DNA from 4 places in the Paenibacillus sp. FSL K6-1096 genome. Region 3 is predicted to be linked to each of the others. Evidence: predicted binding sites of a transcription regulator. Region 3 holds the regulator's gene; each other region holds the start of a gene.

Region 1 (7,517 bases), 260 kb from region 3:
ACAAATCCCATATACGCCAAAATGGTTAAAGCTTTCCATCACAGTCTCTCTCCTTATCAGTGAGCTATACCTACACGGGATTTAATCAAGTAGGCTATCTGCAATTAATGCGATTTCGGTAAAAGCAGCTTCAATTCCCAAGCCCGCAGAAGAAATGATATGCATTCCATAATGCTCACCTACAATCCGGTAACTGTTCAGGCTTTTCATCAGATGTTCCCGCTCGACAAAAGAATCTTCAAAGCTTGTACGTTGTTGTATTCGTTCAATGCACGTTTCTAAATCGACATCCATAAGAAATGCTGCATGCGGCTGCCGGATTAATGGAAGCAGCTCAATAAGCCACGGCTCAGGGGAATGCCCCCGGGCTATCATTGTGGCAAGCATAGTATAAATGTAACGATCACTGATCACGTAAGCCCCCTCCCGCAAGGCAGGCTCGATAATTTCTCTATAATGCTGCATGCGGTCTGCGAGCATATACATCTGCAAGGCGTTGTAATCTACAAGATGACGTTTTTCGGGCTCATAAATATAGGTTTTAAAAATATGAAGCTGTCGCATTTCCGGCGTGGGCTGCATCGTCAACAGAACCTGCTTACCTTCCTTGCGGAGCTTTTCAGCAAGCATTTCAATCATTGTGGTCTTGCCTGCACCATCGACACCATCAAATGTAAATAATCTGCCCTGATATTCTTCAGCAAAAATTGGATTAAGCGCTGGAAACATGGACTGTCCCTCCTCTGAACTGTTTGGCTAAATACGTATAAATATACCATTAAATACTCTATAGCCACCGAACAAATTACCCTAACGAATGGAGAATGTATTCGGTTTTCCGCATACATTTTACCACCGTCCCCCTCACCTGCCCAATGTATTCGGTTTTTCGCATACATCTGAGCCCGCACGTTAGCACCAGCCTAATGTATTCATTTTTTCGCATACATTTGCCCGGACGCCATCGCGCCAGTCCATTGTATTCGGTTTTTCACATACATTACTCCACTACTTCACGAAAAAAGCCCCGCAGCCGTTACCAGCTGCGGGGCCATTCCTATTCAGCTCGCCTTCTTCGTCTGCGGAGGAGCAGATTGTACACGCGGAGTCCGTACAGGCGAGATCAGCCAGTAGGCCATGCCGACGAAGACGCCGCCGCCGATGATGTTGCCGAGCGTAACCGGAATCATGTTGTGGAACCAGCCGGCGAGGCTTACGGTCTCCGGGTGATTCGGCAGCAGCACCGCTACGCTGAGCAGCGTCATGTTCGCAACGCTGTGTTCATAGCCGCTGGCGATGAAGGCGAACAGACACCACCAGATCAGCACCAGCTTGGCAGCTTCACTCTTGGCGCGTGAGGACATCCACAGCGCCAGGCAGACCAGCCAGTTACAGAGGATGCCGCGGAAGAACAGCTCCGAGAACGGCAGGCTCATTTTCTTGGCGGCGGCCGCGAAGATCAGATGCTCGGCAGGCGCGGCCTTGAAGAGGCCTGATCCCTGGATCAGCAGAGCCAGCACCACAGCCCCCGCTACATTGCCGAGGAATACCAGGGCCCAGTTCTTCAGCGTATCCCAAATTGTAGTCCTTCCGGCAAGTGTGCTTACTGTGAAGAACATATTATTGCCGGTGAACAGCTCAGAGCCGGCGAACACCACCAGGGTCAGGGCAATCCCGAAGGATGCGCCCATAATCAGCGGCTGGAACGGGGACTTAATCGCTGCCAGCGGCGCCCCGAGCGAGAAGATCAGAATAATACCAATACCTACATAGGCTCCTGCGAGGAGTGCCGCCAGAAAATACTTAGGCAGGCTCTCATTCATCTTGTCTCTTTTGCCTACAGCTGTCTCAACGATATTCTCTACGCTCTGCGTGAACATATCCGCACCTGCTCTTCCTTTAATTTAGGGTTGCCGCCGCTGGCAGAGTGACTTTAACCACTCCGCTCTCTACGGTGACCGGATAGACCTCCGCCTGCCCCCGGTCCGGTGCCTGAACCTCTCCGGTGCGCAGATCGATTTTCCAGTCGTACAATGGGTCGTACAAATAATAGCCGGAGACGATGCCCTCGGCGAGCGGCCCGCCCTTCGGATGAGGACTCTGATTGCGGATGGCATAAACTTCACCATCCGATGTGCGGAATATGGCTAATTCCACCTCTCCCGCAGTCACTACCCGGCCGATCTGCAGCAGGAAGTCTTCCACTGCTCCTACGGTATATTCGCGGTTACCCAGCTCCATAATGCTCTCTCCCTCTCCCTTAAGACTTAGACCTGCGTCTGTTCGAACAGTGCGGTGCGTGTACCTTGATCATTCAGCATTCTCTTCCATGGATCACTAACCTGGGCCAGGGCAAAATCAATCCGTGCCGCCAGCTCCTTACGGTTATCGTCACTGCCCAGAATCACTGTCTTAATCTGCTCCAGGCCCATCCGCTCTACCCACTCGGAGGTTCTCTCCAGATAGTTCCCGGTCTCCCTGTAATACTGGATTACAGCAGAGCAGACCTCAACCAGCTCTTCATCGGTCTTGACCTTGCAGAAGGCATCCGCGATGCGCGGCTTGATCCCGCCGTTGCCGCCGATGAACACTTCCCAGCCGCCGTCGTTGCCGACGATTCCGATATCCTTCGTGCAGGATTCGGCACAGTTGCGCGGGCAGCCGTTCACCGCCATTTTGAACTTGGCCGGCATGTCCAGCCGTTCATACTTGCGTTCAAGCATAGCTCCCATGCCCATCGAATCCTGTGTCCCGAAGCGGCAGAACTGCGAGCCGACACAAGTCTTGACCGTGCGCAGCGACTTCGCGTAGCCATAACCGGATGGCATATCCAGCTCTTCCCACACCTTCGGTACGTCCTCTTTTTTGACCCCGATCAGGTCCAGGCGCTGTCCGCCGGTCACCTTCACGACCTTCACATCATATTTCAGGGATACATCCGCAATCCGCTTCAAGTCCTCTGGAGTGGTGACCCCGCCGTACATCCGCGGAATTACCGTATACGTTCCGTCCTTCTGGATATTGGCACTCATCCGTTCATTGACGAACCGCGATTCCTTCTCATCCTCATGGGTGTCAGGATAGATCATGCCCAGATAATAGTTCACGGCAGGGCGGCATTTCGAGCAGCCCTCCGGCTGCTTCCAGTCCAGGACATGCATAACTTCCTTGGTGGTGCGAAGGCCTTTCGCCGTAATCTCGGCTACGATCTCATCCCGGCTGAGCGAAGTACAGGTACAGATTCCCTGCTTGGCACTTTGCTGGAAGCTGTCACCCAGAACGAACTGCAGAATCTGCTCGACCACAGGCTTACAGCCGCCGCAGGAACGGGTTGCCCCGGTACAGGCTTTAATTTCATCCACTGTTGTGAAGCCATTCTCGGTTACAGCATCCACAATAGCCTTCTTGGTAACCCCGTTGCAGCCGCAGACAATTTCTTCATCGGCCATCGCTTCAACGGACAGCCCTTTCTTGGCTTCACCTCCGCCGCAGCAGCCTGTCCCCATCACCTCGGCGTAGATCCCGTCGGTCATCTCCGTGCTATTTTTTACAAGCTTCTGTAAGCTGGCCGATTCCGTCACATCCCCGAACAGAACGGCACCGACAATCTTGTTGTCCTTAAGCAGAATCTTCTTGTAGGTTCGCTTCCATTCATCCTTCGCCGCAATGACCGTATGCTCCGCAGATTCCGTGAACTCTCCTGCCGAGAATACATCTACACCGGATATCTTGAGCTTGGTAGCAACAACCGAACCTTCATAGCCCGCCGTCTGCACACCCGACAAATGCTTGGCCAGCACCATGCCCTGCTCGAACAACGGGGCTACCAGCCCGTAACAGATACCCCTGTGCTCTGTACATTCGCCAACAGAATACACATCCGCCATGGAGGTCTGCAGGTAATCATCTACCACGATCCCGCGGTTCACGGTAATTCCGCTGTCTGTGGCAAGCTGCACGTTGGGCTTAATTCCGACAGCCATGACCACAAATTCAGCAGGCAGCTCACTGCCGTCACTGAACCGCAGTCCGCTCACCCGTTCGTCCCCAGTCAGCTCTACCGTCTGTTTGCCCATGGCGAACTTGACGCCTTGACGCGTAAGCTCAGCCTGGAGCATCGACGAAGCCGTATGATCCAGTTGCCGCTCCATCAGATCCTCCAGCAGATGCACCACAGTGACATCCATGCCGAGATTGACCAGGCCCTTTGCCGCTTCGAGACCAAGCAGCCCGCCGCCGATGACCGCCGCCGTCCGGTATTGCTTCGCTGCCGCCAGCATCGCGTCGCAGTCTGCAATATCGCGGAAGCCGACAACGCCTTCCTTCGTGCTGCCCGGTATAGGGAGAATGAAGGAATTCGAGCCAGTGGCAATGATTGCTTTGTCAAAGGGAACCACAAGGCCCGTATCTGTCATCACCTGTTTTGTCTGCTCATCAATCTTGACGACAGTCGTTCCGGTATGCAAAGTAATCTGATTATCCTCATACCACTGCCGGTCGTTCAGGATAATATCTTCAATGGTTTTGCTGCCTTCAAGGACATAAGATAACATAATCCGGTTGTAATTGGGGTGAGGCTCGCTGCCGATAATCGTAATATCATAAGCGCCGCCCAGCTTAAGGATCTGCTCAATCGTGCCTACTCCCGCCATGCCATTGCCGATCAGCACTAACCTCTGTTTTTCTGCTGTCACTGGTTGACCCTCCTTCAGAGACTATGAATTTCTACATTCTCTTGCTTGATAGGAGAATTATACTGCCGGAAATTCCTCACCAAGGGTGATTCCAGTCACATTAGATGTGAAACTTTTCACATTAAAATTGAATACAAAAAAACGGATCTCCATGCCATAAGCACAGAAATCCGCCACTTCTTCCCCCGTAACTCTCAAGTTCCCAGTGATTTATGAATTTCTAAGCACCAGAGCAATCTCCAGCATGTCCTGCGGCTTCAGCTTCATGTCCACACCGTTACTCAGCAGGGCCTTGTCATTGACCCTTAGTCTCCATTCCTCATTGCTGAGCGGAGTGTACTCCATGACATTCAACAGCGTCCGGTTATCCTCGGCAAGCCGCACCATCCCGCTGTTCTTCATCAGCAGTTTGACGGACAGATCCTCGGTAAACGGCAGCACATGACAATGGGTCAGCTCCGGCTGCTCGCTCCCCCCGTTCACCATGATGATGACAGGCTGAAGCGTTGTCCCAACCGTATCCGGCCGCACTGACATCACAATCGATGCTCCCGGATCAACCGTACTGTTCAAGGATGGAAGCTTCTTGCCGTTCATCTCGATATTCCAGGCCATCCCCGGACCCAGCAGGATCCTGTTCACCTCAGTCAGCATGCCATCCGCTGAAAATTCCGCCACACCGCTCTTCTTGAACAGCTCCAGCAGCGATATACCGTCAACATAGGCCTCATTCAACAGCCTGGCCGAGCTTCCCGCCATCTCACGTTCGCCCACCAGAACCGACAACTCTATTCCATTGCTCCCGTTACTGCTGCCGGCATCCCCTGCTCCCAGGCCGCAGCCGCCTGCCGGTACAAGGATTACCAGACACAGCAACAGGCGCATCCATCTCGCGGACATTCCATGGCACCGCCTTCAATATGTATTCTCCCAGACTCTTTAAGGATACCGCATCGAAGGCTTGTTCTCAAATCCTTTGTGTGGAAAATGGTCCTTACAAAATCCCCGAAGGGACTTCTCACAGGCAACCGTTCTATTGATACCGCAGGAACAGAATATTGTTCTCCAGATGCACATGCTCGAATGTCATCGCTTCCAGCTCTTCAAGCCGGGCATAGGTCAGGCGGTATGTTGTGCAGGCATGGGCGGGCGGTGTGTAGTCATTGGTTACCCGGCGCAGCTCACGCAGAATCTCCCCTGCCCCGTCATGCTCCTCCTCCAGACCCTGCAGCAGCCCGCGCAGCTCGTCGAGTCCTTCTTGGCTCGGATTCCGGGAGTAAGCCAGCATCTTAGGGAATTCGCTCTCCTCTTCCTTCGCCGTATGCTGCAGCAGCTCCTCACGCAGCGTATTGAAGAGACGGTGCATTTCACCCAGGTGCGGGGAATCCTCTCCATGTACACGGAACACCTTGGTTACATTCTGGCTGATCAGCGGAAGCTCCTCCCGCAGATAACGGTGATGCTTGTTCACGATATAATCGACCAGTTCCTCCGGTGAAGCATCGTTCCAGGCGGTATCCTCTTCCAGCACGGGGTGCTGCTGCCGGAGCTGATTGAGCTCCTGTGCCATCGCCTCCGCATCCAGCCCCTTCTCAGTAGCGGCCTCCGCCAGCGGCTTTGCCCCTCCGCAGCAGAAATCGATCCGCTGTGCCTTGAAGTAATCGGCTGCCTTAGGGAACTGAAGGACAATATCTCTTACCATTGCTTCCGGGGTAAACCCGGGATGAACTGCTGTTGTATCGTTTAGTTGATTGGACGCCATATCGGCCCCTCCTCATGTTAAGTGGTTAATTGCTGCTTATCACTTCTACACCTTAACACCGGCAGGAAGCCATACTTGTGATTGTACGCACGAAATATAACAAATTTTAATGAACAAGAAATCTCAATCTTTAAGCCTAAATGTAAAATATACTAGACATTTTGTTTTATATATTTTACACTATGGGTGAGGTGAGGGAATGGGAAAGAATCTGAGGCTCAAAGCCTCCAGGGCGGCAAAAGACATGTCGCAGAAGCAGCTGGCCGACGCTGTGGGAGTGACCAGGCAGACGATTATTGCCATCGAGAACGGTGACTACAATCCCACGATCCGGTTATGTATTGACATTTGCTTAACACTCGGGAAGACGCTAGATGAACTTTTTTGGGAGGGAACGAACGATGGGCAGAACTAATCTGGATGAGAGACAATTGCAGAAACGGCATAAGGCGGGGAATCAGGCTTTTCTACTAATGGCGTTCTTGCTTCTGGCGGACATGGGTCTGGAGAATTACGGGATTGTATGGCTGAAGTATCCATTAAGCAATTACACAATTTTCATGCTTGGTGTGGGTTCTTATCTGGTACGGCTGATCTGGAGCGGTGCGTATGTGGGACCGGGCGGAGGGCAGAGCGGAGCGAACGGGCGGGGCGTATTGGGTGCGTTGCTGGCTATAGTGGTGGCGGCCTGTATCATTATTGTGACATTCGTGAATCCATCCGTTCAATCAGCAGCTGACGGAGGCGCGAACGGACCAATCATTCTGGTCATTGCCGTAGCGGCAGGACTGGTTATCTTAAGCACTGTGTATTTGATCAGACGGAGGAACAACCGGGCGGAGTAACGCAGGGAGAAGTGCCGCTGCTGCAGGGATTCACCCCTGTAGGCAGCAGCACTTTTGATGGGGGAAGCCTCAACCTGACCTACTGAACTGTCGCCTGCATGTAAGTCCGTTTGCCCTGAGCATCCTTAAGATAGGGACCCAGCCCGGCAAAACGTGAATGATCCACATACACCCCCGTCATCCACCTGCCTTCAGTCAGCCCCCCGTTCCATTGCA
Region 2 (7,517 bases), 1.6 Mb from region 3:
GCAGGAAATGTGCATTGTCCCAAAAAAGGGGCCCTGCCGGGAACCGGCAGGGCCAATGTCTATTGTAAGGGGTCATGTGATTAATATAACAGCCGAAGCTTAACGCCAGATGAAAAGCACCTAAAGGTTTGATGAAAAATAAGAAAATCCCCCTATACACAGCGAAAGACCCCGCCGAGGCACGGCAGAGTCTGACAACAATGGTTCCACTGGGGGGTGGAGATCTTAACTATACTCCCCGAACCTTAAAAACATATAAAGCAAGGCTGAAGATTTGCTTAAAATTAACGCGGCGGTCTCAGCCTGCCGGAATCTGATGGACGATCTGATGCAGCGTAACTTTCTGCAATTCATCCTCCATCGCCTTCTGTGCCTGCGAGAATACAGGAACGATGGCTCCGGCGATGTTCTTCCCCACCGGACACTCCGGATTCGGATGCTCATGCACCGCGAACAATGAGTTCTCTTCTACGGCATTCACAGCTTTATATATCTGAAGCAAGGTGATATCGGCAGCGCTGCGGGTAAGCTTCGCCCCGGCCACACCGGGACGGACCTCCACCAGGCCAGCCTTGCTGAGCATCCCTGTGAGGCGGCGGATCACCACCGGATTCGTATTCACGCTGCTTGCAATCCATTCGGAGGTGCTTTTACCGTCCTTGTTGCTGTCGATTAAAGTTAGAATATGAATAGCCACCGCAAACCGGGTGCTGATGTTCATGACAATCTCTCCTTCCGCTAACCGGACTGCTTCCGGCTAGATGCAACTATAATAGTTACATTAGCGGCAGTTGTCAATCCCGCAGAATGATCTGCGGCTGCCCCATATTGCCCTCTATTCGCCGTCATAGGCCTGCAAAGCCGCCGGGAGCGCCTGAATGACCCCGTTGCCCACCGCCGGTAGAGGGAGAAGCACGGCGCTGATAATTTCTTCCCGGGTCACGCCGAGCGCTTTGGCATGCTTGACATGGAAGGATAGCCCGCTATCCAGTCTGGCTGCTGCCAGCACGGAGATATAGGCGATTTCCTCAGTCCGGGGATCAAGGGCGCTGGCTGCGTCCAGCTTCTGCACGGCTTCCCCCCAGGCCTTCTGCTGGTCCGGCGCCTCCTTCATAAATGCCATAAAAGATTGGCTGACTTGCGGTACACTGTCCATCTTCATTACCCTCCGATTCCAGGTTAGAGGCAATCACAGCTCTGCTATAATTTCCCCGCTGGTATCTATTATAGGTATGAATTCCGCACGGCATACGTTTGCAGTCTGAAGCCCCCCGGCCACTTGCTGTCAGGCGCTGGTCAGAATGATGGGCTGGCCCTTGGTCACCACAATCGTATGCTCGAACTGGGCAACACGGCTGTTGTCTCTGACACTAAGCGTCCAACCGTCAGACTGCTGCTCCGCAAAGTCGGACCCTGTCGAGAGGAACGGTTCGATCGTAATGACCTGCCCTTCCTTCAGTACAGTAGTTGCGCGCGGATGGTAGAAGGGAAGAATCTCGAACGGCTTCTCATGCAGAGACCGGCCGATCCCGTGGCTGCACAGATTGCGTACCACTTTATACCCGTGCTTGTGCGCCTCCGCTTCCATAACCCGCCCGATCTCATTCACTCTCATTCCCGCTCTCAGATGCTGGATCACACTCATCATCGTGGCTTCCGTGCTCTCACAGAGATGAACCAGCTTCTTATGATAAGGCGGCAGTTGAAAAGATACCCCGGCGTCGCCATAATAACCGTTCAACTCGGCAGACACATCAATATTGATCAGGTCCCCGGCCTGAATCACCCGTTGCCCCGGAATACCATGCGCTACCTCTTCATTGACGCTGATGCAAGTCGTTCCGGGAAAATTATACGCCAGCATAGGAGCCGACTTCGCACCATAACGCCGCAAAACCGCCGCCCCCACTTCATCCAGCTCCGCAGTTGTCATCCCGGGGACCACTCTTTTCTTCATCTCGGCGATCGTGTGGCCTACCACCTTGCCGGCCGCTTTCAGCCCTTGCAGATCCTGGAGTGTCTCGCTCGTCATTCCTGTCACATTCCTCTCTTGTACGCTGATGCTCCGTTCAGCGGTCCTTGCAGGGATGACCAGCAGCTTCCGCAGCGGCCCGCCCCTCTTTCATCCTGTGCAGCCCTGCCGCTAAGGGTTCCTGCATATTAATCGGCAGCTTCCTGAAAAGCCGCCCCGTCCCAGCGGTACACAGTCTCCGCTTCATTGCCTGAAGCATTGTCATAATGGCGGGCCCGGAACCCGCCCTCCACCTGATCCAGCTTGACCGAATACCGGTCAACACTGCTGATTAACAGCCCTGAAGCAGCGCCCTTAACCGGCAGCTCGCGGATCGTATGGTCCGGCAGCAGGGTGAACAGCTTGAAGAGAGAACCATTGCTTGAGCCGTATTGCCCGATGGTGAAATCGGGGTTACCATCCCCGTTGTAATCGGCGAACCGGATCTGGAACAGGTCGCCGAAGCGCAGCTCTTCGCTGAAATGCCGGCTCAGCGCAAAGGTGCCCAGCGCTTCCCCCTGCTCATCGGTAAGCTCCAGCCGGAACTGTCCGCTCCAGCTTCTTCCGGCCAGCGGGGATGCCGTGGACCAATCCTCGCTGTAGCTGCCTTGCAGCAGCTGCAGATTCAGGAATTCCTTGTTGCCTGTAACCGGGATCAGGTCATTACGCGAGACCGTTACCGGTCCCTTCGTTTCCACCCGGGAACGGGCTGCTTCATCGCGCGCAACCGCTCCGCTTCCTCCGCTGAAGATCATCCGGCGCAGCGCATCGGCATTCTCCGCAGACACCGTATAGCCCGTCGCGCTGCGTTCAGCGGACAGCAGCAAGCCGCTGTTCCCTGTTTTCCGGCTCAAGCCCAGGATATAATCCTCCGCATCCCCGTCGGCGTAGACCAGCTTCATGCGGAAATCCGCATCGTAATCCAGATCACCCGGGATGCGCTTGCTTGAGTTCATTGCAGACGCCACCGTCTTAATGAATTCTTCATCGCTGAAGCTTTTCGACTCGAAAGGAGCCGCATCCGCCCTGCCTTCCGAAGCATTGTAAGTCAACTCAATCTCAGATATCCATCTTGCATTAATATACCCAAAAGCGTTCTGGCACCCGCTCAACAGCACAGCCATCCATACAGACACAACAGACACAATCAGCAGCCGCCGTCTGATGGGCCCCACCTCCAAACCTTATGTATAATACAAGTATAACAGCCTTCTTCTGCGGAGTGAAACGGGCACAGACAAGCCCGCCCGCCTCAACGTCAAAAGCCGGCTCCTGCAATGCAGAAACCGGCTTGCGCAGCAATGATCCAGTGCTGATCTTGCTCCCCACCCTGTTAGCTTATAGCGCCTACCGCCTTCAGCCAGGCATCGGCGATCAGCGCATGTCCGGCAGGGGAAGGATGGACCCCATCGCCTGCCCAGAAGGCCGGCTCCGCCTTCGCCGCTGCCGCAGCGAACAAGCCGTCCAAGGGTACGAGAATCGCGCCGTATTCACGGGCCAGCTCACGTACTACATGGATTTTGGGATCGAGATCCTGACGCCAGTTCTTGCGGTCCTCCGGCACCGGCAGGACGAACGGTTCAACCAGCACCAGCTTGGCCTCCAGATTCTGCTTGGTACGTTCAATCAGGTCGCGGTAGGAGGCCTCGAATTCAGCCGCCGAAGTCTCCTGCCCGGAATCATACCGCCGCCATGTATCATTGATGCCGATGTAGATCGATACCCAGGTGGGCTTCAGTTCGAGACAATCTCTGTCCCAGCGCGCCTGCAAATCCACGGCCCGGTTGCCGCTGATCCCGCGGTTGAAGAAGGTCAGGTTCTTCTCGGGATACTGCATTCCGAGACGCGCACCCGCCATTAGCGCATAGCCGACTCCAAGCGATGAAGCCTCGGCGTAATTACGTCCGCAATCTGTGATGCTGTCCCCCTGGAACAGGATGATATCATTTTTTTGAAATGGCATGTCTGGAATCCTCCTATGTAAGCCTCTAATATAGTAAGAACATGACCATTATAGCAAATAGACTTCCTGCGAACACGTTTTCATTGCAAAATCTGCCTTCAAAACGAAATCCCCCTCAACTGCCTCTATAGCAGCGGAAGGGGATCATAAGGTTAGTAGTATTGAGAATTAATAAGCCAGGCTGAATAGCCCGTGGATATGGGTCAGATAACGGATATTGCTGGCTTCCTTCATCAGTGTAGCCGGCAGCCCCTTCAGCGGAGTGTTGTTACCGCCGATAATGGCTACCCCGTCCTTGCGGCCCAGGCTGGCCAACGTACCGGAATTCACCGGACTGAAGGTCGCAGGGGCTGCATTCGTAAGATGAGCGAACAGATTGTAGCCGATCAGCTCGCCCATCTGCCAGGCGATTTGTGCCGTCGGCGGATATGGACGGCCATCCGGTGCGAAGACCACAGCGCTGTCACCGGCCACAAATACATCCTTATGGGAGGTAGACTGCAGGAACTCATTGACGGTAGCCCGGCCGCGGTTCACTTCCAGCCCGGATTCACCAACCAGCGGATTCCCCTGTACACCACCGGTCCAGACGAAGGTATTGGCCACAATCTGCCGGCCGTCCTTCAGATCTACCGTATTGCCTTCTACCTTCGTAACCGGAAGGCCGGTCAGGAATTGGACGCCCCGCTTCTCCAGACTGGCCGTCGCCCGCTCGATCAGCGGGTCCGGCAGGACCGGAAGAATCTTCGGACCGGCTTCCACGAGCAGCAGTTGAATCTCCGCAGGGTTCACGCCGTACTGCTTCGTCAGCTTAGGCAGAATGTCAGCAATTTCGCCTACCAGTTCTACCCCGGTCAGTCCGCCGCCGCCGATCAGAATCGTTGCGTCCGCCGCATTTCCGGATTTGGCATACGCTCTGATCCGGTCCTCAATGTGTGCGTGAATCTTAAGCGCATCCGCTGCGGATTTCAGCACCATGCTGTACTGTTCAAGCCCTGGAATACCGAAATAGGCTGTAGTGCTGCCGAGACCGACAACAAGGGCATCATAGGTCAGCATAACGCCGTCGGAGAGGATAACCTGCTTGTTCTCCACCGAGAATGAATTGACCTTAGCAATCTTCAGATCAATATCCTTGCCGGCGAACAGCTTCGCAAGCGGCATGGCAACAGCCTGCTCCGATGCGCTGCCTGCGGCCAGCCGGTGCAGCTCGGTAATAATCTGGTGCGTAGGAAATTGATTGACTACAGTAACTTTGGCTTCGGCCTTGCTCATATATTTACGCACAGTTAACGCACTCAGCAGGCCGCCGTAGCCTGCACCTAGAATAACGATATGTTTGGACATCTTATTTTCCTCCATCCTTGCAATTCAAAGTTTAAGGTTCTATTTCGCAGACTGGCGTTCGCCGCTGACCTGCAGATAGGCATTCATGAACCGGAGCGCCTTCTGTACCTGCGGGTCCTTAATCATTTTCATCATGCCGAACAGGCTGATCGTCTCATTGCTGGCCTCTGCGCGGTCCTTCGCTTCAATGGCTGTGGCTGCCAGATTCTTGACCGTGTCGACCACAGGCTCCGCGATTTCCTTGATCGCACCGACCGTGTCATTCTTCAAAACTTCATCGGTGGCAACCGACTGCACGAAATCCATCGATTTGCCTAATGCACCCACCAATTGGTTAATCTGCGGAAGCTGTTCGATCAGCAGCATCAGCGATTGCTGAACCTCCGGCTTCATCAGCTCATTCAGAACATCGCCTCCGGGAAGCGACTGGGCTGCAGCCGGTACTTCTTGCTGCGATGGGGACTGAGTAACTGTTTCTGACATATCAATGTCTCCTTTATAATGATGTTTGCGCTGCTTCATACTCAACCTATGAAACTATGTGACTATTATAACACTCTATTTGTTAATAATGTCACAATCTTTTTGGTTTTATAGCATAATTTTGTGATTATAATCACTTTTATTCTGAAAACTTTGAGAACAACAAGAAATTTACCATATAAATTGCGGCGGTTTGCGTTTTTTCTCATTGACGGATAGAGGGAGTCGTGATATCTTAAGCAAGTAACTAAATGTAAGTTCATTTATTAATAACAGCAATTGATTTTTACTAACCAATTATACATATTTGATGGAGGTAATGATTAATGAGTACTTTTTCCGAATTGGTTCAATCCCGCAGATCCGCCAACAATTTCGTGGAAGGCGTCAAAATCCCGCAAAACGAGCTGGAAGAGATGTTCTCGCTGGCCCGCCTGGCGCCTTCGGCCTTCAATCTGCAGCACGCCCACTACAAGGTCATCAGCAATGATACGGTGAAGGAGCAGATCCGCAGCGCCGCTTACGGCCAGTACAAGATTCACACCGCCTCCGCTGTCATTGTAGTTCTGGGTGACAAGAATGCCTATTTGCAGGCCCCTGAGATCTATAGCGGGCTGAAGCTGCTGGGAGCGATGAGCGAGGAGGCTTATGATCAGGTTATTCAATCGATCAATGACTCTTATACAGGGAACGATGCATTCCAGCGGGATGAGGCGATCCGCAATGCGTCGCTGTCCGCGATGCAGTTCATGCTGATTGCCAAGGATAAGGGCTGGGATACCTGCCCGATGATCGGCTTCGACCCCGAAGAAGTGAAGAAGGTCCTCGGCCTCAGCGACAATCTGGTTCCGGTGATGCTGATTACGATCGGCAAGGACAACCAGCACAAGATCAGACCGCGCGGCTACCGCAAGCCGGTGAATGAGTTCGTTGAATTTATCTGACATCCCCCACGACATATTAATTCTTTGTTCTAAAAAAAGAGTCTTCCGGCTATTACACCGGAAGACTCTTATATTCTCTTGGCATACTGCAGAATAGCCACAGCTGCGCGCTCCTGCCGCTCGGCATCCGCACTGTCCAGGGCTGCCTTCAGCACCGCCAATGCTTTGGCAATAGTCGCCTCATCGACCTGAACCGGAGAAGCCCCGGCCAATTCGCCGCTGCCGGCAGAGTCATCGCCCAGCCACAGCTCGATTCGGGCTGCCGGGAGCACTCCCGGATACGCCGTGACTCTGCGGTCTGCCGCGAGCAATTCTTTTACCGAGAGATTCACCGCATCCCGGGGTATGCTCTTCAGCCAAGTTACTCCCCGCCGGTGCGCTGTCCCGTCCCCGATCCCGTCATGCAGATCATCATAGAAGTAATCTCCCAGATCCCCTAGGTAAACCCACTCTTCATCCGCGATCAGCACATAATCCCCGTCCTGCATCACATTCACGAAGGTATCCAGACTGGCCTCGGCTTCATCCAACGCCTGCCCCTGATAGCCGGCCGCCCGGAGTCTCCGCCCGATCTCTTCCCTGCCGGCATTCTCCAGGTCACCCAGGCCGGGATAACCTGCACATATATAATTATCCTCCAGAAACGGCTTCAGCAGCCCGCTGCCAAGCAGCTCCAGATTCACTCCATACAAGCTCATTTCCGCATCCTTCCCCTCAGGCAGACCGCCCGAGCATAAGCAGCATTGACACCATCTTTTCCATTATACAG
Region 3 (7,517 bases):
GCAGTTTCAAGAAACGTCCTCCTCTCCAAAATAACCAGCTTTTTCTATAAAAATCAACGATTCAGCGTGTCTAGCGCCCTTCCGAGACTGACATGCTATTAGGCATGTCTTAATACAAGTAGTAGTATATCACAGGTGTATATACGATTTTACATAAAGTTGTGAATATATTTAAAATTTTTGATTCTAATTTCTGGGTGTTTCATAGATTAACCATTTTCCCGCTGATGCTCAATTTCATTTATCATATACGCTGCGTAATCAGTTAGCAATTCCAGGTCGTAGGCTTCGCCGCCGGACGATCCGTTATAGACCTCCAGACACCGTGTAAGCAGTCCGTGATATTTCGCCGGCAAATGCTTCTGTCCCCACTCTCCGCCTTCCTTTTTGGAAGACACCACACCTTCCCGCACATAATACAGTACCCGGCATAGATTCAGCGTATAATACACGGGAGCTTCCTTGATCTTCAGGGGTGCGTCTCCGATATCATTGATTATGGAATCCAGATAATACCTGCGGTCCACCGGCAGAAACGCCTCATGGATCGGCTCCCCGTACAGGCTCACTCCCCGGTGATAGACAACGGTAAAATGCGCCGCCAGATCAGCATCCTCGTAGCCGCCGCACAGGTAATGTCCGTCTGTTCTGTACCGCTCTAAATGGGCTTCTGAGAAATGAAACTCAAACGGAGTCGGGTACACAAACTCCCTCAAGTATGTCTTCAAGACAATAGACAGTTCAATTCCGCGCTTATTCGGCAGCATGTCATGTAAAGCTACAATCCGTTTCGCGAGCCTCCGGCTGACTTCTTGGGACAGCTTGTCCTGTACCACGATCAGCAGATCGATGTCTCCCGTATCCGCATGGAAGCAACCCATCGCCAGCGAGCCATGCAAATAAATCCCCGTCAGGTTAGCCCCCAGCTCCTGCTTAAACAGCTCTACCGCACGATCTAAATATGGTAATGTTTCCAATTTCAGCATCCTCCTCGATTGACAGCATTCATAAGTTTGACCCTTGACCGCATGATTATGGTATAGCAAAAAGTATATCAATCCTCATATATCCATTTAGCCACAGGGTCACCCCAGCCGCCAGTCCAAGAACGGTTACAGATCGTTTTCGCCGGAAAATTACCTTACACACATCCCATTTGCACATTGTGTTCGGTTTTACGCATGAAAACAAAAAACGGAGGAACAGATGACCTGTTCCTCCGCACTTCCTGTCTGCCGCAGCCGCCGGGCGCTTAACCTAGCGGTTCGGCAGGCTGTACCCCTCACCGATGGCGCTGCCGTCAGAGAAGCGGTAGAAGCTGTAATAATAACGCCCCTCTTTTTGGTAAAAGAGCTGCCAGGCGTATTCCCCGTTATACACTCCGGGGAGCAGCCGTTTGATCTTAATATCCGGCATCTGGCCGGCTAACAGCTTGCGCATCTGCGCCTCTGAGGTGCCCTTGCTCAGCTCTTCGGCATAGAGGCCGTTCTCTCCTCCGGCAGGCTTGCCCTCACTTGTGAAACGTACCCATACCATCAGCTCGGTCCCTGCCGCATTGCTTCCGGTCAGCACCCAATAGATCGAATTCTCATCCCAGACCGACTTCTGGGCCTTGGTGATCTCAGTTAATCCGGCCTGTGCTCTGGCCAGTTCCTTGGCTTCGTTCCGCTCGGTCCACTGATCCTTCATAATATAGGCATAGAACTGGCTCAGTCCGAACAGAAGGAGCAGCACCAGGATAATCCCCAGCCAGAGCCATTTTCTCCTCTTCTTCTTCACCGCGTTGCTTCCTTTCCCGTTCTGCTGGATTAACGTTTCAGCAGGCTGTCGAATGTCTCCTGCGCTCTGCGGCGGATGGCTTCTTCATCCAGGGTCAGGCATTGCCCGTGCTTCACCACCTGCTTGCCGTTGACCCACACATGCTCCACATCCTTGGCGCTGGCCGAATAGACGGCATGGGAGAGCAGGTCGGTATGCGGCAGGAGATGCGGCTGGTCAATATCCAGCGCGATGAAGTCCGCCTTCATACCCGCTGCAAGCCGGCCCACGCTGTTCAGGAAGACCGACTGCGCCCCATACTCAGTCGCCATCAGCAGCGCCTCAGGAGCCGGCACAGCGGTTGGATCACCGCTGACTCCCTTATGGATCAGTGCAGCCAGCCGCATCTCCTCAAACATATCCAGATTGTTGTTGCTGGCCGCACCGTCTGTCCCGAGCGAGACCTTAACCCCTGCTGCGAGCAGCTCAGGCACGCGGGCTACGCCGCTGGCCAGCTTCAGGTTGCTGCCCGGGTTATGCGATACGCCAACGTTATACCGGGCCAGAATGCTAATCTCCTCATCGTTCAGGTGCACACCGTGGGCGATCAGGGAAGGCCGGGTGAACATCCCCAGCTTCTCCAGATGCGCGACCGGACGAAGACCGTAATCGGTTACGTTCTGCTCCACCTCATGGCGCGTCTCGGACATATGTGTATGCATCGGCAGATCGAGATCATGGGCGGCCTGCACGAACTTCACGAAGAACTCAGGCGGACAGGTGTATGGAGCGTGCGGCGAGAGCATCGTTGTGATGCGGCCGTCTGCCTTGCCGTGCCAGTTACGGGCAAACGCGATCGCCTCCGCCAGCTTGTGGTTCTGCACCTCTTCCGGGCAGAGGCCGATAACACCGCGCATCAGCACAGCACGAATACCGGATTGCTCTACCACCTCGGCTACCCGGTCCATATGGTCATACATATCGAGGAAGGTGGTGGTGCCGCCCTTCAGCATCTCCAGCACAGACAGCGCCGTGCCCCAGTAGACATCCTCGCCGGTAAATTTCTCTTCCATCGGCCACATTTTCTCCTGCAGCCAGGACTGAAGCACCATATCGTCCCCATACCCGCGCAGCAGGGACATCGCGGCATGGCCGTGGGTGTTAACCAGACCCGGCATAAAGAGCAGACGGCTGCCGTCAACAATCAGAGCCCCCTCTTCATGGGCAGGCTCAGCTTCACCTATGTAAGTGATCAGATCATCCTCTATGGTCATATATCCGCCAAGTACCGGCTGCTTCGTACCCGGCACCAGGAAGCGTCCGTTCTTAATTATTGTCTTATTGCTGCTCATCTTCAGCCTCTTCCTTTCCATCATGCAAATAATAAGCCAGGCTCTGCAGATCGGTAGTGAAGTCTGCGGCATGAATCCGGATATTGGCAGGCGTCTTCAGAATGACCGGCGCGAAATTCAGAATGGCTTCAATGCCGGAATCCACCAGAATATCCGCTACGTTCTGGGCTTCGCTGTCCGGTACGGTAATAATGCCGATCCGGATGCCCTGTTCGCGGATGGTATCCCCCAGCTCTTCCATCGGCTGTACAACCAGGGAGTTGATCTTCTGGCCCACCTTCGGCGGATAGGCATCGAAGATCGCTGTAATCTTCATCGTATCCTTCAGATAAGCATTGTAGTTGGACAAGGCGTGCCCGAGGTTACCGGCGCCTACCAGTGCAACGTTGATCTGCTGGTCCAGCTTGAGAATATGGCGGATCTTCTCGATCAGATACGAGACATCATAACCGATGCCCTTTCTGCCGAAATCCCCGAAGTATGCCAGGTCCTTGCGGATCTGCGCAGGGTTCAGATCAAGCTTCTGTCCCAGCTCCTGGGAAGAAACGGTGGAGATTTCACGTTTTTGGAGATCGTTCAGGAACCGCAGGTACACTGGGAGCCTGCGGACTACGGCCTCCGATATTTTATCCGATTTCATGCTTTCTCCTCCTCGATTATATGAACCGTTCCCCGCCGCCTTAACGAAACGGCTAAGTCAGCCGGGGAGCGGAACTTCAGGTTAACCTTGTCTTCTTAATAATATCAACAGCAGGTGAATTATGAAACCCCGCCTTCGTCCAGCCACTCGGCGATCCGCGGTACCATCTGGTCGGTCCGCATATGCTCCATCTTGGGTCCGGGCAGGGAATACAGAAAGTACTTCCCATAATAAGATTCAATAACCCTGGTATCATAAACTATAACGATTCCGCGGTCCTGCGCGGTCCGCACGAGCCGTCCGAAGCCTTGCTTGAAGCGGATGACCGCCTGCGGAACAGACAGCTTCATGAACGGATTCTTCTTCTGGGCCTGCAGCAGCTCCGACTTCGCCTCGGCCAGCGGATGATTCGGCGGCTGGAACGGCAGCCGGACAATCGCCAGACAGGTCAGCGCCTCGCCGGGGATGTCCACCCCTTCCCAGAAGCTGCTGGTGCCCAGCAGCACAGAGGCGGTGCTGTCCTGGAAGCGCCGGATCAGCTTATTGCGGCTGCCGCCCTCCACGCCCTGTCCAAGCACAGCTATATCCTCAGGGGCCAGCGCTTCCTTCAGCGGGTCATACACCTGGCGGAGCATCTTGTAGGAGGTGAACAGCACCAGCATCCGGCCACGTGTAACGACAGCGGTCTCCGCAAGGGAGCGCACCAGTGTGTCCACGAAGCGTGCATCCCCTATGCTTCCCTTGACGCTTGGGAAGTCGCGGGGAATAACCAGAAGTGCCTGCTCCCGGTATTTGAAGGGAGAGGGCAGCAATGCGGTCATCAGCCGCCCCTGCTCCGCAGCACCGTCAAGCCCGAGGTTGTCGATCATGAACTGGAAGGATTTGTCCACCGACAGGGTCGCCGAAGTCAGAATCACGCTTTTCTTCTTGTCGAAGAACAGCTCGCGGAGTTGGGCGCTGACATCTACCGGAACGGCATACATCTGCAGCGATTTGCCCTTGTAGTTGCCGCTGCCCTCCAGCCAGTACACGATATTCTCATCATTCAGAGTCATGAAGAAGCGGATCTGGTCCCGGATCGAGGCCAGGTCTTTGAACAGTCCACCGATATCCGTGACCAGACTGTCCGCAGAGGACTGGCTGTCCGTGTCACGCATCTCGCTGAGCATTTTGTCACCCTTGCGGATAATGTCGCTCAGGCTCAGATGAAGGGTCTGCTCAAGGGCGGCCAGCTCCTCCCATTCCTTAGGCTTCTTGCCCGGCTGCAGACGCGTCACCAGCTGTCCGGCTTCACCGGCCGCCGCGTCGCTGCGCTCAGGCAGCAGCGCGAAGAGACGCTCGCTCAGGGCATCCCAGGATTCCTTCACGGTCAGCAGGTCCGGATAGATCCGGTCGATGACCCCGCTCCACTCGGCGGCCTGCTCACTGCCGGAGCTCTGCAGCGTCTGGCGGAGCGCAGGCAGCTGGCCGCTGCGGCTGTCCTTGTACAGGCGGGTCAGCGTATGCGCAACTGTGAAATATTTCATCTGCATGCCCAGATGCTTGCCGGCAATATCCTCCAGATGATGGGCTTCGTCTATAACGAGATGCTCATACGCCGGAAGGAGCTGATGACCGGCCTTGACATCCGCGAACAGCTTGGAGTGATTGGTAACTACCACATCCGAGATGCCGGCTTCATGCTTGGCCCGGTGGTAAAAGCACTTGCGGAACCAGGGGCAGGCCCGCCCCAGGCAGGAGTCGGTGTCACTGGCAACTGTCTCCCAGAAGTCGCCGCCCCGCCCGCTCAGGTTAAGCTCCTCATCGTCACCGGTGGTTGTCTGGGTCAGCCAGACGAGCATCTGCGCGGCTGTCAGCGCCTCTTCTCTGGTGCTGGTGAAATCCTTTTTGATCAATCTATGTTCAAATTTACGCAGGCACAAATAGTGCCCTCTCCCCTTGAAGATGGATGCCTTGAACGGGAACGGCACAACACGGGTCAGCAGCGGGATATCCCGCTCATGCAGCTGGTCCTGAAGGTTGATCGTATGGGTGCTGACCATGACCTTCTGCTCATTGCGGACACTGTGATAGATCGCCGGGAGCAGGTAACCAAGCGATTTGCCGGTGCCTGTCCCCGCCTCAATCAGCAGATGCTTATCCTCCGCAAGCGCTGTGCTCACCTCATGAATCATCAGATCCTGGGCTTCACGGCTCTCATATTGGGGAAAAGCCTCCTGCAGCCGCAAGGTGACCTCATCCATATATTCTTCAAAGGTAATATTCTCCAGCGGATTGCCGGTTCCCTCCCCGCGCGGCGGGGCAAGTTCGGTCCAGTCGCCGGCAGCCAGCGCCAGCTGGCGGTAGAAGGTCAGCCCGTTCTCAGGCTGGAAGGTCTCCATCTCCCGCTCCCGCAGCAGACCGTCGAAATACCAGGCCAGGTCGCTATCCTCGTCAGCGAACAGCTCATTCAGCCGCTGGATCGCCAGGAGAGGCAGACTGCGCAGCTCCTCGAGGCATTTGAGCAGCACAAGCGCTGTAGCCAGCGCATCGCTGTCCGCCTGATGGGGCCGATCATGGGCAAGGCCGAAATGGCTGCTGACCGCTCCAAGCTGGTAGGTGCCCAGGGTCGGGAAGCAGATTTTGAGGAAATCAATCGTATCCAGAATCCGGCCCTGAAACGGCAGATAGCCGCAGCGGTCCAGCGCATTCTGCAGAAAGTGAAAATCAAACGCTACATTATGGCCAACCAGGACCACATCATCCAGCAGCGGCACCAGCTCCATCATCATATCCTCAAGCTCCGGTGCCTCCTGCACATCGCTGTCTGTAATTCCGGTCAGGCCTGTGATAAAAGGAGGAATGGGTGCTCCGGGCTTGACGAAGGAACCATATACCCGGGAGATGGACCCGTCTTCTTCAATAATGGCAAGGCCAACCTGGATGATCTCACCCACAGATTGGGTTCCCGTAGTTTCGAAATCAAGCACGGCAAATTTCATTATAAGTTCTATTCCCTTTCACTTGAGACTCTTTATCAGCATAACAGAAGTTACGAAAAAAGGCGATGCACCCCCGGGAAGCGGGTTACATCGCCTAGAAAGAAATGGAGGGCATTAGAGGAGCGACACCAGCTGCTGACCGAACTGGAGCTTCCCGCCCCGCCTGCGGCACACCTCCAGATTCACATTCGGCTCCGGCAGCGCCGGGTCGTGCATCAGGGAGAGGCCGAACAGCTCACTGGCCTCCTGATAACGCTCCTGGGAGGCCCGGATGCACCCCAGCGCATTATAGACCATAGCCTTCAGCTTATTCTCGCGGATCAAGCCGAGCATGTGGTGCAGATGCTCCCAGGCTGCACAGCCATCGCCTTCCTGCAGATAAGCCATCGCCAGGTACAGACGGGCGGCCAGACTGTCCGGGTGCCTGGCCGTGACCTCACTGAACTGCTCGATGCACTTGCGGTACATCAGCAGCTTGTAATAGCCCTGGCCTCTGACAAAAGCATCCATGCCAAGCTCAGGGGCCTCCTGCCCGGGAAGCTCCTCCGGCTGGGTCTGCATATCGGCCTGCCCGCGGAATTCGCTGAGCTTCTCGGCGAAGAGCAGCCATTCATCCATGACATGATCACTGATCCGGTGGAGCATATTATATTTGGATAAAAGCTCATTGCGGCGCTCCCCCTCCGCAGTAGGGTAGTCGGCTTGGATCTCATGCAGCATCTTGTTCATCTCGGCGAATAAATGTTGAAACACCGGACATCCCACCCTTACTGATAATGAAGTCAG
Region 4 (7,517 bases), 2.9 Mb from region 3:
AGGGGTTAATACCATCCAGGTAGACATTGTCGATGCGAAGAACCCGGGCATTAAGCTGGGGCAATACCAGATTCAGGTTATCCGGGCCAGCGGGAAGCTGGTTTCGCTTGAGCCTTCCAGCGGCACCCTACAGCCGGAGTTCAAGCCTGAAATTGACAAGTATGAAGCAACTGTAAGCAACAGCGTGTATGAAATTTCCCTTAAGCCGTTTACACTGGACCCGGGGGCTGTAGTAACGGTCGGCGTTGCGGGTGAACCTCCGGTACAGGTGAAAAGCGGCGACTGGAGCACAGCGCTCCCGCTGAAGGTAGGAAAGAATGAGGTTGTGGTGACCGTCAAGGATTCCGCAGGCGGAACGAACACCTACACCGTGACCATCACCAGACAAGAGCCTGCTCCATCCGGCGGCGGAGGCGGAGGTTCCGCTCCGGCGGCTCCTGAAACATCCAAAACTGAAGTGATTCAGGTAGATGTCGCTATCGGCGGTGCGAATGCAGCCGGCATTACGAAAGTACCGGTACAGCGGACAACGCAAAGCAATGGCACGATCACAGATCTGGTCCGCTTCACCAAGGATAAGGCTGAGGAAGCGGTGCAGAAGGCGAAGGAGACCGGGCAGAGCATCGCCCGTGTAGTGATCCCGGATGCCGCGGACAATGTCAGTGAGGTTAACGTCCAAGTTCCGGTAGAAACTGCTAAGCTGCTGAAAGATAACGGTATTGTGCTGGAGATCTACACAGAGAATGCAATTGTTCGCATTCCGAACGAATCTCTCGACGGAATCACGCAGGACTTCTATTTCCGGCTTGTGCCGGTAAGAAATGCAGTAGAGCGTAGCGAAATTGAGAAGAGAGCTACACTTGAAGCCGTTGTGCGTGAAGTGGCGAAGGACAACAAGATTGAGGTGGTCGCCAGACCGATGACCATCGAGACGAATCTGTCCAGCCGGGCGGTCACGCTGATTCTGCCGCTGAAGGACGTGAAGCTGCCTGCCGGTGAAGCAGAGCGCAACAGGTTCCTGGCGCAGCTTGGTATTTTCATTGAGCATACTGACGGCCAGAAAGAGGTTGTTAAAGGCAAGCCAGTTACCTACAAAGAGGGATTGCTTGGACTGGAATTCTCGGTAAGCAAATTCAGTACCTTTACGATTATTAATTTCAACAATCAGGCCTCTGCGATGCATGAAGCCTACATCATTGGCTTCCCGGACGGTGAATTCAAGCCGGATGAACGGGTTACACGTTCGCAGATGGCACTCATGATTGCCCGGAATCTGGGTTATGATGCAAGTGCAGCTGTGAGCAGTCCTCCTTTCCCGGATGTGGCTGTCCGTCATTATGCAGCGGGAGCTATTGCCTTCGTGAATGCACAAGGTGTGATGAAGGGCGATCCGGCCGGGCAATTCCGGGGGGCTGCACCGATTACGAGAGCGGAGATGGCCGCTGCTGCTGCCAATTACCTGAAGCTTGCAGTGCCGGCAGACGGACAATCCAGCTTCAATGATACAACCGGACACTGGGCGCAAGGTGTCATTGAAGCCAACGTGAAGGCTGGCCTGCTGAAGGGCTACCCGGACGGCAGCTTCAAGCCGAATGCCTATCTGACCCGTGCGGAAGCGGTGGTTATCGTCAATCAGATGTTTGACCGCGGCCCGCTGTATGGAGCGGATGCTGTCAAGTTCCCGGATGTCTCCAAGAATCATTGGGCTTACCAGGATATCCAGGAGGCTGTGATTGACCATCACTACCAGATTGATGCCGACCAGAGAGAGCAAAGGGTATCGGAATAAAAAAATGGGGGCTGCAGGAGAGGTTTATTCTCCTTCAGCCCCCGAAATCATTAAATTTGAAGTATAATAAACCTAACATTGCATTGATCTGCCCGTAATGAAGGAGATCCGAATGAAAGCAATCCTGATTGATGATGAAGCGCTGGCACTGAATTATCTGGAGCATCAGCTGCGCAAGCTTGGTGAGTTCGAAATCATCGGCAAATATACGGACCCGCTGCTGGGCAAACAAAGGGTGGAGGAGACCGAGGCCGATATTGTGTTCCTTGATATCCATATTCCCGAGCTAAGCGGGATTGAGCTGGCTGAAATGCTGCTGGAGCAGAGACCCGATCTGCAGGTTGTGTTCGTAACGGCCTATGACAAGTATGCTATCAAAGCATTCGAGCTTAACGCGCTGGATTATGTGCTTAAGCCGATTCAATTAGACCGTCTGAGACTTACGGCCCGAAGGCTGGATGCCCGCCGGAAGCCGCGAACTGCCTCGGTGGTAACAGAGCAAAGCTGGAGCATCCTGATGTTCGATGCCTTCCGGATCTTTGAAGGCGTGCGGGAGCTGGCACCGCTTCAATGGAGAACGGCGAAGGCGCAGGAAATTTTCTTTTATCTGCTGCATCATCGCGGTAAGGTGGTCAGCAAAGCGACCCTGATTGAACTGCTGTGGCCCGAATTCGATCTGGACAGGGCTTACCCGCAGCTGTATACCGCAGTGTATCACATCCGCAAAATGCTGGAGCCCTTCAGCCGGGAGCGGATTCTGCTGCAGAACACAGCCGACGGCTATCTGCTGAGGCTGGACGGCGTCTATCTGGATGCAGATGAGTTCGACCATTTCATCCAGGCGGGGATTGAAGTATCGGAATATACGGTACCTGAATATGAACGTATCCTGAAGCTGTTCAAGAGCGAATACCTGGAGGGCTACGATTATGTATGGGCAGAGCTGGAACGCCAGAGATTTCAGCTGCACTGGATACGGCTCAAGCTGAATCTGGTCCACTGGTATATGGAGAACGAAGCGTACGAACAGGCCTTCAAGCACATCGAGCAGGTCTGTACCCGTTATCCGCTGGAGGAGCAGGCGCAATTATTGTATATGAAAATATCCGATCGCATGGGCTTTCATTTTCTGGTACAGCGGCAGTATCTGTTGCTGGAGACGGTGATGGAGGCTGAGGTGTCAGAGAAGCCTGGTCAAGAGGTTATGAAATGGTATAAGGATTGGGATAAGAAGCGGCAGAAAGGGTGAATCCGGGGGATTCATCCTTTTTACCCTATCTAAATTATGATATATTTAATCTTGAACATTTCGTTCTGCAAAGTTTCGGCGAAGGAGACCCCCATGACCCAATTTGTCTACAAGCAGATTATTGCTGACCTCAAAATGAAGATCTTTGCCGGACAGTACGCTGACATGAAGCTGCCGGATGAGCGCAGTCTCAGCGAGGCTTATCAGGTGAGCCGCAGCACCATCAAGCGTGCGCTGATGAAGATGGAGAGCTCGGGTATTATTTTCAAGAAACGCGGCTCCGGCACCTTCATCAATCCGTTATACATAAAGAACGATTCGATCTTCAATTACGAAGGCTCTAATCTCGGGGTGTCGGACAACTTCCAGATGCATGGCAAGAAGCCGGACATCAAGGTGCTGAGCTTCGAGGTCATCCGGCCTACGGAGGAGCTTCAGCGCGATTTGTTCCTGCAGCCTCATGATTTCGTGTACAAGATCGTGCGTCTGCGCCTGTTCGACAGTGCGCCGTTTATGATTGAGACCGGATACATTCCGATCAAAATCGTCCAGAATCTCGACCAGACCATTATCGAAGGCTCGATTTTTCACTATCTGGAGGAGTCGCGCAATCTGGCGGTGACCAAGTCGTTTTTGTCTATTTTTGCCGAGCCTTCACTGCCTGAAGATCAGGAGCTGCTGCATCTCAAGGAGAACGAGCCTGTGGGAATTATGGAGGGAATCTTCTTCCTGGACAACGGGACGCCGTTCGAGTTCTCGCATATGCGGTTCCACTATGAGTATCTGAGGTTCAATACGTTCGTGTCGGTTCATTAACGGGCGGACGGCATAAATACATAACTGAAGCAAGAGCGGCCGGGGAGGAGTCCCGGTCTTTTTTGATTTTTTTAGGAAATGATACTCTATGTCTGCCCGCAGGCACATGGTCTGAATGTATGTGGAAAACAGTATACAATTTCATCATCCATCTGGCTAGCGCTGTATCCCCTCCAGTTAGATCCCTCACAGGTTGAGTTCACCTTTCTTGAATTAGAATATTAATCCATAATTATAAAAATAAACATTATTTTGTGCGTGATTAGCAACGAATTTCATACTATGTTCAAAATTTCACAATATTGGACCGTATTAATTTCTAAAAAGATTGAATTTCTGAAATCCCGATGTATGATGTAACTGTAGAAGTGATACATTCAATTTACAAAGAAAAAATTAGGGAGTGGAAAGACATGGGATTAACAATCGAACAGGTGGATTATTCCTCCAAAACGTATCTGGCAAAGCTTGACGCTTACTGGCGCGCAACCAACTACATCTCTGTAGGCCAGCTTTATTTGAAGGATAATCCGTTGTTAAGAGAACCGCTGAAGGATGCAGACATCAAAGTGAAGCCGATCGGACACTGGGGTACTATCCCTGGGCAGAACTTTATCTATGCGCACCTGAACCGTGTCATCACTAAATATGATCTCAACATGTTCTATATCGAAGGCCCGGGACATGGCGGACAGGTGATGGTCTCGAACTCTTATCTGGATGGCAGCTACACTGAGATCTATCCGCAGATCACCCAGGACATCCCTGGTCTGAAAAAGCTGTTCAAGCAGTTCTCCTTCCCTGGCGGTGTTGCTTCCCATGCTGCTCCTGAAACTCCCGGATCGATTCACGAAGGCGGCGAGCTGGGTTACTCCCTGTCGCACAGCGTGGGCGCGATTCTTGATAACCCTGACCTGATCTCCGCAGTGGTTGTAGGTGACGGCGAAGCCGAGACCGGCCCGCTGGCTGCTTCCTGGCTGTCCAACCGGTTCATCAACCCGATTACAGACGGTGCGGTATTGCCGATTCTGCATTTGAACGGCTTCAAGATCAGTAACCCGACGATCCTCTCGCGGATGAGCAGAGAAGAATTAACCGCATATTTTGCCGGAAACGGCTGGGAAGCCTTCTTCGTAGAAGGTGAGAACCCGGATCTGATGCACCCGGAAATGGCGAAGGTGCTGGATACAATCGTAGAGCGGATTGCCGCAATCCAGAAGAATGCCCGTGAAAATAACGATGCCACCCGCCCGGTATGGCCGATGCTGGTCTTCCGTTCCCCTAAGGGCTGGACTGGTCCGAAATCCTGGGATGGCGTACCGAATGAAGGCTCCTTCCGTGCCCACCAGGTGCCGATTCCGGTAGATCAGAAGAATATGAAGCACGCTCCGGCGCTGCTGGAATGGATGAACAGCTACAGACCGGAGGAACTGTTCGATGAGAACGGCCGCCTGAATGCGGAGCTGGCTGAGATTCTGCCAACCGGCGACAGACGTATGGGGATGAACCCGGTCACCAATGCCGGTAAGCTGATCAAGGACCTGCACAAGCCGAATTTCCGTAACTATACGCTCGATAACTCCGCACCTGGTCAAGTAATTGCACAGGATATGGCGGTGCTGGGCAAATACCTGAAGGAAGTGGTTACGCTCAACGAAGAGAACCGCAACTTCAGAATCTTCGGACCGGATGAGACCATGTCGAACCGTCTGGGACCTGTGTTTGAAGTGACCAAGCGCCAATGGATGGATGCCATTCAGGAACCGCAGGATGAATTCCTGGCTCCATACGGCCGTGTAATTGACTCTCAGCTGTCCGAGCATCAGGCGGAAGGGATTCTGGAAGGGTATGTACTGACCGGACGCCACGGATTCTTCGCCAGCTATGAAGCATTCCTGCGCGTGGTTGATTCGATGATCACCCAGCACTTCAAATGGCTGCGCAAGGCGACAGACCAGAGCTGGAGAGAGGATATTCCTTCGCTGAACGTGATCGCTACCTCTACCGTATTCCAGCAGGATCATAATGGCTATACCCACCAAGACCCGGGTCTGCTCGGCCATCTGGCTGACAAGAAGCCTGAATTCATCCGTGAGTATCTGCCGTCCGATGCGAACAGCCTGCTGGCTGTGTTCGACAAGATCCTGAATGACCGCCAGAAGATCAACCTGATCGTATCCTCCAAGCATCCGCGTCCGCAGTGGTTCTCGGCCGATGAAGCGCAGGAGCTGGTGGACAAAGGCCTCAAGATCATTGACTGGGCCAGCACTGACAAGGGCGGAGAGCCGGATCTCGTCATCGCTTCCTCTGGTACTGAACCTACAATGGAAGCCCTGGCTGCCATCTCGATCCTGCATGAGAAGCTGCCTGAGCTGAAGATCCGCTATATCAACGTGGTCGATCTGCTGAAGCTGAGAAGCCAGAAGCTCGATCCGCGCGGCTTGTCTGACGAGGAGTTTGATCAATTTTTCACAAAAGATAAACCGGTCATCTTCGCCTTCCACGGCTATGAAGGCCTGATCAAAGACCTGTTCTTCGACCGCCACAACCATAACCTGCATGTGCACGGCTACCGCGAGAATGGCGACATCACTACACCGTTCGATATGCGCGTCCTCAATCAGATGGACCGCTTCGATCTCACGAAGGAAGCTGTGCTGAGCCTGCCGGATGCAAGCAAATACCAGACCATCGCTGACGAGATGGATGCTATGGTGCAGAAGCATCACGCATACATCCGCGAAGAAGGCATCGACCTTCCAGAAGTAGAGAGCTGGGTATGGAAGGCGTTGAACTAAGCGTCATTCAATAATGTTATTTCATTAATAATATAGCAGGCTTCAATCAGGGAGCGCTCCGGGGTCAGGCAATGACTGCGGAGCGCTCTTTGTGTGCAGCGGCTGCTTCGGCGCTGCAGCCCTTAGCGGAGGCTTCCGCTGCGCGCCAGCAAGGGCAGGAACACCGCCACTGCCGTTCATCTCCACCATGTGCTTCCAGTAGCGCTTTGGCATCTTGGAGGAACGCAGCCGGTCGTTATAGCGCTCCTTGATGCCGATGGCGTGATAGAAGCCGGTCCACAGGCGGCGGTATGCTTCCTCGGTCTCATCCGGCTCCGGAGGAGTCCATTCGCTTAACGGCACAATGGCCTCCCGTCCGGGCTCATGGATCAGCGCTGCTCCGTGGGTCTGGTCGTAGATCATGAAGCTCTCTCCCTGGAACCGGTCGCAGAAGTGCTCCTTGATTACAGGCAGCACATAGCCCTGCGGCTCAATGACTGCGGCCATGACCGGGCCGTATACGGAGAAGCGGACGAAGCCCGTATACAGATGCGCCTCATGCCGGAGCTGCTGAACGGCCTTCATTAGCGTGTTCACGGTGTCATCGGCCAGCATACTCATCACCTTGCGGCCATGCCGGAAGCCGAGATACAGGAAATTCAGCAGCAGCATTTCTTTATCACGGGCGCAGCTCCAGAAGCCCAGACGCACCAGTTCCTCGGCTTCGCGGCTGATCCGCAGCGGCAGGGACTTCGCTACCCGTGCGGCCTTGTCCTTATCGGTCTCAATCCATTTGGCCTCCAGCAGCAGCCCCTGCTCTGCGTCTGCGGAATGAATTGTCAGCGGAGTCTCCTTCCAGGCATAGCTCTCGAACACACAGCACAGC

What was found. The regulator Rex, encoded in region 3, represses fermentation and respiration genes when NADH is low (regulators of the CRP and FNR family bind a similar motif). The targets are predictions, from matches to a motif close to TTGTGAAATATTTCACAA.
Region 1: nirB (nitrite reductase large subunit NirB) is a predicted target of Rex. The motif match lies at 4,799-4,816, and genes of this name have one in related genera.
Region 2: MHI24_RS28850 (DUF1641 domain-containing protein) is a predicted target of Rex. The motif match lies at 5,884-5,901, and genes of this name have one in related genera.
Region 4: MHI24_RS17565 (phosphoketolase family protein) is a predicted target of Rex. The motif match lies at 4,137-4,154, and genes of this name have one in related genera.

Annotation. Positions count from the first base shown of each region.
Region 1 covers NZ_CP150274.1:1,300,524-1,308,040, forward strand. Annotated here, with positions in the region: gene MHI24_RS05940 (NUDIX hydrolase) at 1-39, opposite strand, end outside; gene tmk (dTMP kinase) at 82-729, opposite strand; gene MHI24_RS05950 (formate/nitrite transporter family protein) at 1,062-1,880, opposite strand; gene nirD (nitrite reductase small subunit NirD) at 1,900-2,241, opposite strand; gene nirB (nitrite reductase large subunit NirB) at 2,268-4,694, opposite strand; gene MHI24_RS05965 (hypothetical protein) at 4,905-5,594, opposite strand; gene ric (iron-sulfur cluster repair di-iron protein) at 5,728-6,456, opposite strand; gene MHI24_RS05975 (helix-turn-helix transcriptional regulator) at 6,656-6,871, shown strand; gene MHI24_RS05980 (hypothetical protein) at 6,858-7,301, shown strand; gene MHI24_RS05985 (hypothetical protein) at 7,381-7,517, opposite strand, start outside.
Region 2 covers NZ_CP150274.1:6,591,826-6,599,342, reverse strand. Annotated here, with positions in the region: gene MHI24_RS28880 (Rrf2 family transcriptional regulator) at 299-721, opposite strand; gene MHI24_RS28875 (carboxymuconolactone decarboxylase family protein) at 836-1,156, opposite strand; gene map (type I methionyl aminopeptidase) at 1,286-2,032, opposite strand; gene MHI24_RS28865 (hypothetical protein) at 2,161-3,186, opposite strand; gene MHI24_RS28860 (SGNH/GDSL hydrolase family protein) at 3,345-3,974, opposite strand; gene MHI24_RS28855 (NAD(P)/FAD-dependent oxidoreductase) at 4,143-5,321, opposite strand; gene MHI24_RS28850 (DUF1641 domain-containing protein) at 5,361-5,804, opposite strand; gene MHI24_RS28845 (nitroreductase family protein) at 6,131-6,748, shown strand; gene MHI24_RS28840 (hypothetical protein) at 6,817-7,446, opposite strand.
Region 3 covers NZ_CP150274.1:1,037,869-1,045,385, forward strand. Annotated here, with positions in the region: gene MHI24_RS04640 (hypothetical protein) at 1-10, opposite strand, end outside; gene MHI24_RS04645 (aminoglycoside adenylyltransferase domain-containing protein) at 210-977, opposite strand; gene MHI24_RS04650 (DUF5590 domain-containing protein) at 1,258-1,779, opposite strand; gene MHI24_RS04655 (amidohydrolase) at 1,809-3,110, opposite strand; gene MHI24_RS04660 (redox-sensing transcriptional repressor Rex) at 3,097-3,750, opposite strand; gene dinG (ATP-dependent DNA helicase DinG) at 3,870-6,731, opposite strand; gene MHI24_RS04670 (hypothetical protein) at 6,846-7,484, opposite strand.
Region 4 covers NZ_CP150274.1:3,925,037-3,932,553, forward strand. Annotated here, with positions in the region: gene MHI24_RS17550 (S-layer homology domain-containing protein) at 1-1,789, shown strand, start outside; gene MHI24_RS17555 (response regulator) at 1,902-3,038, shown strand; gene MHI24_RS17560 (GntR family transcriptional regulator) at 3,132-3,854, shown strand; gene MHI24_RS17565 (phosphoketolase family protein) at 4,268-6,652, shown strand; gene MHI24_RS17570 (TIGR03915 family putative DNA repair protein) at 6,695-7,517, opposite strand, start outside.